DNA from 2 places in the Streptomyces sp. AM6-12 genome. Region 1 is predicted to be linked to the other one. Evidence: predicted binding sites of a transcription regulator. Region 1 holds the regulator's gene; the other holds the start of a gene.
What was found. The regulator HrcA, encoded in region 1, represses chaperone genes, less so after heat shock. The targets are predictions, from matches to a motif close to TTNGCACTCNGNNNNNCNGAGTGCNAA.
Positions count from the first base shown of each region.

Region 1 (3,404 bases):
GGATCTCCACGTACAGGTCACCGGCCGGACCGCCGCCGGGGCCGACCTCGCCCTCGCCGGCGAGCTGGATCCGGGTGCCGTTGTCGACACCGGCCGGGATCTTCACGGTCAGCGTGCGCCGCGAGCGGACCCGCCCGTCACCGGCGCACTCCGGGCACGGCGTGGGCACCACGGTCCCGAAGCCCTGGCACTGGGGGCACGGCCGCGAGGTCATGACCTGGCCCAGGAAGGACCGGGTGACCTGCGAGACCTCACCGCGGCCGCGGCACATGTCGCAGGTCTGCGCCGACGTGCCCGGAGCCGCGCCCTCGCCGTTGCAGGTGTTGCAGACGACCGCGGTGTCGACCTGGATGTCCTTGGTCGTCCCGAAGGCCGCCTCGTCCAGCTCGACCTCGATCCGGATCATCGCGTCCTGGCCGCGCCGGGTGCGCGAGCGCGGTCCGCGCTGCGACGCCGTGCCGAAGAACGCGTCCATGATGTCGGAGAAGTTGCCGAAGCCACCGGCCCCGAAGCCGCCCGCGCCGGCGCCGCCGGACTGCGAGAGGGGGTCGCCGCCGAGGTCGTAGACCTGCTTCTTCTGCGGGTCCGACAGCACCTCGTAAGCGGCGTTGATCTCCTTGAACCGCTCCTGGGTCTTCGGATCGGGGTTGACGTCCGGGTGCAGCTCGCGCGCGAGCCGACGGAACGCCTTCTTGATCTCATCCTGCGACGCGTCGCGGCGCACGCCGAGAACGGCGTAGTAGTCCGTGGCCACTTACGACTCCGCCAGGATCTGTCCGACGTACCGTGCCACTGCGCGTACCGCTCCCATCGTTCCCGGATAGTCCATGCGGGTCGGTCCGACCACGCCGAGCTTGGCAACCGCCTCGCCGCCCGAACCGTAGCCCACCGACACCACGGAGGTTGAGTTGAGTCCTTCGTGGGCGATCTCGTGCCCGATGCGCACGGTCATGCCCGGATCCTTCGCCTCGCCGAGGAGCTTGAGGAGCACGACCTGCTCCTCCAGGGCCTCCAGGACGGGCCGGATCGTGAGGGGGAAATCATGTCCGAAGCGGGTGAGATTGGCGGTGCCGCCGATCATCAGCCGCTCCTCGTTCTCCTCGACCAGTGTCTCCAGAAGGGTGGAGAGCACCGTGGAGACCGTACCGCGATCCTCGTGTTCGAAGGCGTCCGGCAGGTCCTCGACCAGCTTCGGCACGTCCGCGAACCGGCGGCCGGCGACCCGGCTGTTGAGCCGCGCGCGCAGGTCCGCGAGGGACGCCTCGCCGAACGGCGCCGGGCAGTCGACCATCCGCTGCTCGACCCGGCCGGTGTCCGTGATCAGCACCAGCATCACGCGCGCCGGGGCGAGCGCCAGCAGCTCCACGTGCCGCACGGTGGACCGGGTCAGGGACGGGTACTGCACGACGGCGACCTGCCGGGTCAGCTGCGCGAGCAGCCGCACCGTACGCGCCACGACGTCGTCGAGATCGACGGCGCCGTCGAGGAAGTTCTGGATCGCGCGGCGCTCGGGCGCGGTCATCGGCTTGACGCCCGCGAGCTTGTCGACGAACAGCCGGTAGCCCTTGTCGGTGGGGATGCGCCCCGCGCTGGTGTGCGGCTGCGCGATGTACCCCTCGTCCTCCAGGGCCGACATGTCATTGCGCACGGTCGCCGGGGACACACCGAGGTTGTGCCGCTCGGTCAGGGCCTTGGACCCGACGGGCTCCTCGGTGCCGACATAGTCCTGGACGATGGCGCGCAGTACCTGAAGCCTGCGTTCACTCAGCATTCGCGCGCACCTCCAGCACGTCGTCCCCTCACTTGCGAGGCTGTCCCTCTTGTGTCCGTCTTGGCACTCTTCGCATGCGAGTGCCAGCGTTCCCCGGCCCAGTGTACGGCCGTGGGGTACGCACCGGGCAAGGTCGGTGCCCGTGCGACCGCTCCTGCGGCTAGCGTCGCGGTATGACGGTGACTTGGGAAGAGGGTGGCTGGGAGCGGTTGACCGCCGGGGTGGGGCGGTGCCGGCTGCCGGGCTGGGACTGCACGGCGGGGCTGGTCCTGGGCGCGGACACGGCGCTGATGGTGGACGCCGGGTCGAGCCTGGCGGAGGGGGCGCGGCTGCGGTCCGCGGCCGAGGTGCTCGCCGGTGGACGTGTGACCCATCTCGCGCTGACCCATGTCCATTTCGACCATGTCTTCGGGACTCCGGCGTTCGCGGGGGCCGAGGTGTACGCGGCGGTGGGGGCGGACGGGGTGGTCCGCCGCGGGCGGGACGAGCTGCGGTACGACGCGGTCCGCCACGGGCTGCCCGCGGACGAGGCCGAGGAGGCGGCGCTGGCGCTGGTGCCGCCGCGGCACCTGGTCTCCGGGGAGCGGACCCTGGAGCTGGGCGGTGGCCGCCAGGCGCTGCTGGCCAATGTGGGCCCCGGCCATACCGCTCATGACCTGGTGGTTCTGGTGCCGGGCGAGCCGGAGGTGGTGTTCTGCGGGGACCTGGTGGAGGAGTCCGGGGAGCCCCAGGCGGGCCCGGACGCCGTACCCTCGCGCTGGCCGGACGCGCTGGACCGGCTGCTGGCGCTGGGCGGCGAGGACGCGCTGTACGTGCCCGGTCACGGGGCGGTGGTCGACGCGGCGTTCGTACGACGCCAACGGGACGCGCTGGCCGCGCGGTTCGGCGTGAACTGAGCCGCACGCGCGCGGCCTTACCGGCGTGTCGTGAGCGCGCGCCCGCGGCTTCTCCTATCGTCATCCGAATGCGCCCACCCGTCTCCCACCACCGCCCTTCCAACGGGGGCCCTTCGGGCCCGCGCTCCCGCCGGTACTCCGCCGACCTGACCCCTCCCTGGAAGAAGTCCCAGCCGGTGCCGGAGGTGCCCGCCGAGCCGGGGCTGGTCGTGGAGGAGCCCGGTACCGGGTTCTGCGGGGCGGTGATCCGCTGCGAGGCGGGCACGGTGACGCTGGAGGACCGCTTCGGCAAGCACCGGGTGTTCCCGCTGGAGCCGCGCGGCTTCCTGCTGGAGGGCCGGGTGGTGACGCTCGTACGACCCTTCGCCGGCCCGGCGCGCCCCGCCCGCACCGCCTCCGGTTCCGTCGCCGTCCCCGGCGCCCGCGCCCGGGTGGCCCGCGCCGGGCGCATCTACGTCGAGGGCCGGCACGACGCCGAGCTGGTCGAGAAGGTCTGGGGCGACGACCTGCGCATCGAGGGCGTGGTCGTGGAGTACCTGGAGGGTGTGGACGACCTCCCCGCGATCGTCGCCGACTTCGCCCCCGGTCCGGACGCCCGCCTCGGCGTCCTCGTGGACCACCTGGTGCCGGGCACGAAGGAATTCCGTATCGCCCGGTCGGTGACCAGCGAACACGCGCTGGTCGTGGGCCATCCGTACATCGACATCTGGGAAGCGGTGAAACCGGCGTCGCTGGGG
Region 1 is NZ_JBIQWN010000001.1:4,940,140-4,943,543, reverse strand. Features, by position in the region: gene dnaJ (molecular chaperone DnaJ) at 1-754, opposite strand, end outside; gene hrcA (heat-inducible transcriptional repressor HrcA) at 755-1,771, opposite strand; gene ACE4Q9_RS22395 (MBL fold metallo-hydrolase) at 1,945-2,667, shown strand; gene ACE4Q9_RS22390 (DUF3097 domain-containing protein) at 2,736-3,404, shown strand, end outside.

Region 2 (3,404 bases), 2.0 Mb from region 1:
GGGACCTGAAGATCCCGTACACCGCCTTCCTCAGCAACTACCTGGTCAAGGACGACTACGGCTACTTCCGCAAGGCCCAGTCCTACGGCAACACCCTCAACAACCACACCCTCACCCACCCCTACCTGCCGGGGCTGTCCTACGAGGAGCAGAAGCACGAGATCTGCGACATGCAGGACATCATGCAGAAGCAGTTCGGCAGACGCCCGACCGTCCTGCGCCCGCCCTACGGCAACTACAACCAGGACACCCTGGTCGCCGCCAAGTCCTGCGGCATCAAGTACGCCCCGATCTGGAACGAGGAGGTGTACGTCGACCACTGGGAGTTCCGCGAGGACGACCAGCAGCTGCGCCGCGGCGACATCGTCCTCACCCATTTCCGGGGCCGCAGCGACTGGGACGGCACGATGGTCGACGACATGCGCCGCTTCCTGAACAAGGTGACCCGCGAGGGCTACGCGGTGGCCCGGCTGGAGGACTACCTGTGAACGGACCTCGGGGTCCGCGGCGGGGCAGTCGGTGAGACGGCCGGCTGGCCGGTGGTGAGGTGTACGGCCGGAAGGTGGTGCGAGGCGGATGGCCGGGCTGGTGAAGGCGGGACGCGGGGCGCGGAGGACACCGGTGAGACACGGGGCGTCGCGGCGGCCCGTCCTGCTGGTGGCCGGGGTGATGGCCCTGGCCCTGGTCCTCGCCGGGTGCGCCCAGCCCGTCGTACCCCTCGAACGCCTCGGCGAGAAGGCGGCGGAGGGAGTGCGCCCGCACGGACGCCCCCTCGCGGCGCCCCCGTCCGGCCGTGCCCTGCCCCCGGTCGTGGACCACGTCCGCACCCGCGACCGGGTCGTCTTCCTCACCTACGACGCCGACGACCGCGACCCCCGCTCCACCGCCGTGCCGCGCGAACCGCGCGTCCCGGTGAGCCGGTTCACCCCGGCGCGCGGAACCCTGGCGGGAGCGCCGTACGCCACCCAGCGCGCCACGCTCTGCGCCCACCGCGCCCGGCTCCTGCGCCCGCCGCGAGGCGCGTACGACCGCACGACCCTGCGCGCGGCCGCCGACTGCGGCGCCACCGCCGTCGTCCTGTGGCGCGTCACCCTCACCCCGGCGGGCCTCACCTACCCGCGGGGCCCGCACCACCTCCGCCGCGGCGACATCATCCGGCTGACCCCCGGCGCCCCCACGGCCGGCCTCTTGGCCACCATCCGCCGCCGAAACCTGACGCCGGCCCGCCTTGAGGACTACCTGTAGCCACGTCGGCCCGTCCGGCGCTTGAGGCCGGGGGTCGCAGGCCGATGGGGCTCTGGGGCGCGGCCCCAGGGAGCGGCACCACCGCCACCGACCCGCCTCCGAACGCCGCCGCACCCCCGATTTCGGCCGACGCGCCGCACGGCATTGGCACTCCGCTTGACCGAGTGCTAATCCCCGCCATAGTCTCGGGTCTGGCACTCCCCACTGGAGAGTGCCAACAACGCGACGGGCAGGTCCGGCACCCGCGACGACGGATCGACCTGGTCGCCACCTCAGACAGTTAACCCCGTGAGATCTCCGAAGGGGGAGGTCGGATCGTGACGACCGCCAGCTCCAAGGTTGCCATCAAGCCGCTCGAGGACCGCATCGTGGTCCAGCCGCTGGACGCCGAGCAGACCACGGCCTCTGGCCTGGTCATCCCGGACACCGCGAAGGAGAAGCCCCAGGAGGGCGCCGTCCTCGCCGTCGGTCCGGGTCGCTTCGAGAACGGCGAGCGCCTGCCGCTCGACGTCAAGGTCGGCGACGTCGTCCTGTACAGCAAGTACGGCGGCACCGAGGTGAAGTACAACGGCGACGAGTACCTCGTCCTCTCGGCTCGCGACGTGCTCGCGATCATCGAGAAGTAATTCACCCCGAGCGAACCTTTGCTCTGAACTGCGCCCCTGGCCCCCCGCAACCGATAACGAAGCCGGGCGCCCGGGGCGCAGTTCGTCTTTTTTCACCCACAGATTTCGAGAGGGCTCCCGCTGTCATGGCGAAGATCCTGAAGTTCGACGAGGACGCCCGTCGCGCCCTCGAGCGCGGCGTCAACAAGCTGGCCGACACGGTGAAGGTGACGATCGGCCCCAAGGGTCGCAACGTCGTCATCGACAAGAAGTTCGGCGCCCCCACCATCACCAATGACGGCGTCACCATCGCCCGCGAGGTCGAGATCGAGGACCCGTACGAGAACCTCGGCGCGCAGCTGGTGAAGGAGGTGGCGACCAAGACCAACGACATCGCTGGTGACGGCACCACCACCGCCACCGTGCTCGCTCAGGCGCTGGTGCGCGAGGGCCTGAAGAACGTCGCCGCCGGTGCCTCCCCGGCCGCCCTGAAGAAGGGCATCGACGCCGCCGTCAAGGCCGTCTCCGACGATCTGCTCGCCACGGCCCGCCCGATCGACGAGAAGTCCGACATCGCCGCCGTCGCCGCGCTGTCCGCCCAGGACCAGCAGGTCGGCGAGCTGATCGCCGAGGCCATGGACAAGGTCGGCAAGGACGGTGTCATCACCGTCGAGGAGTCCAACACCTTCGGTCTGGAGCTGGACTTCACCGAGGGCATGGCCTTCGACAAGGGCTACCTGTCGCCGTACTTCGTGACCGACCAGGAGCGTATGGAGGCCGTCCTCGACGACCCGTACATCCTGATCAACCAGGGCAAGATCTCCGCCATCGCGGACCTGCTGCCGCTGCTGGAGAAGGTCATCCAGGCCGGCTCCTCCAAGCCGCTGCTGATCATCGCCGAGGACGTCGAGGGCGAGGCCCTGTCGACCCTGGTCGTCAACAAGATCCGCGGCACCTTCAACGCCGTCGCGGTGAAGGCCCCCGGCTTCGGCGACCGCCGCAAGGCGATGCTCCAGGACATGGCCGTCCTCACCGGCGCCACCGTCATCTCCGAGGAGGTCGGCCTCAAGATCGACCAGGTCGGTCTCGAGGTGCTGGGCTCCGCCCGCCGCGTCACCGTCACCAAGGACGACACCACGATCGTCGAGGGTGCCGGCAAGGCCGAGGACCTGAACGGCCGCGTCGCGCAGATCAAGGCCGAGATCGAGAACACCGACTCCGACTGGGACCGCGAGAAGCTCCAGGAGCGCCTCGCGAAGCTGGCCGGCGGCGTGTGCGTGATCAAGGTCGGCGCCGCCACCGAGGTGGAGCTGAAGGAGAAGAAGCACCGTCTGGAGGACGCCATCTCCGCGACCCGCGCCGCGGTCGAGGAGGGCATCGTCTCCGGTGGTGGCTCCGCCCTGGTGCACGCCTCCAAGGTCCTCGAGGGCAACCTCGACAAGACCGGCGACGAGGCCACCGGTGTCGCCGTGGTCCGCAACGCGGTCGTCGAGCCGCTGCGCTGGATCGGCGAGAACGCCGGCCAGGAGGGCTACGTCATCGTCTCCAAGGTCA
Region 2 is NZ_JBIQWN010000001.1:2,986,432-2,989,835, reverse strand. Features, by position in the region: gene ACE4Q9_RS13315 (polysaccharide deacetylase family protein) at 1-488, shown strand, start outside; gene ACE4Q9_RS13310 (hypothetical protein) at 622-1,245, shown strand; gene groES (co-chaperone GroES) at 1,563-1,871, shown strand; gene groL (chaperonin GroEL) at 1,997-3,404, shown strand, end outside.
Region 2: a site for HrcA is predicted at 1,390-1,416, ahead of groES (co-chaperone GroES). Genes of this name have one in related genera too.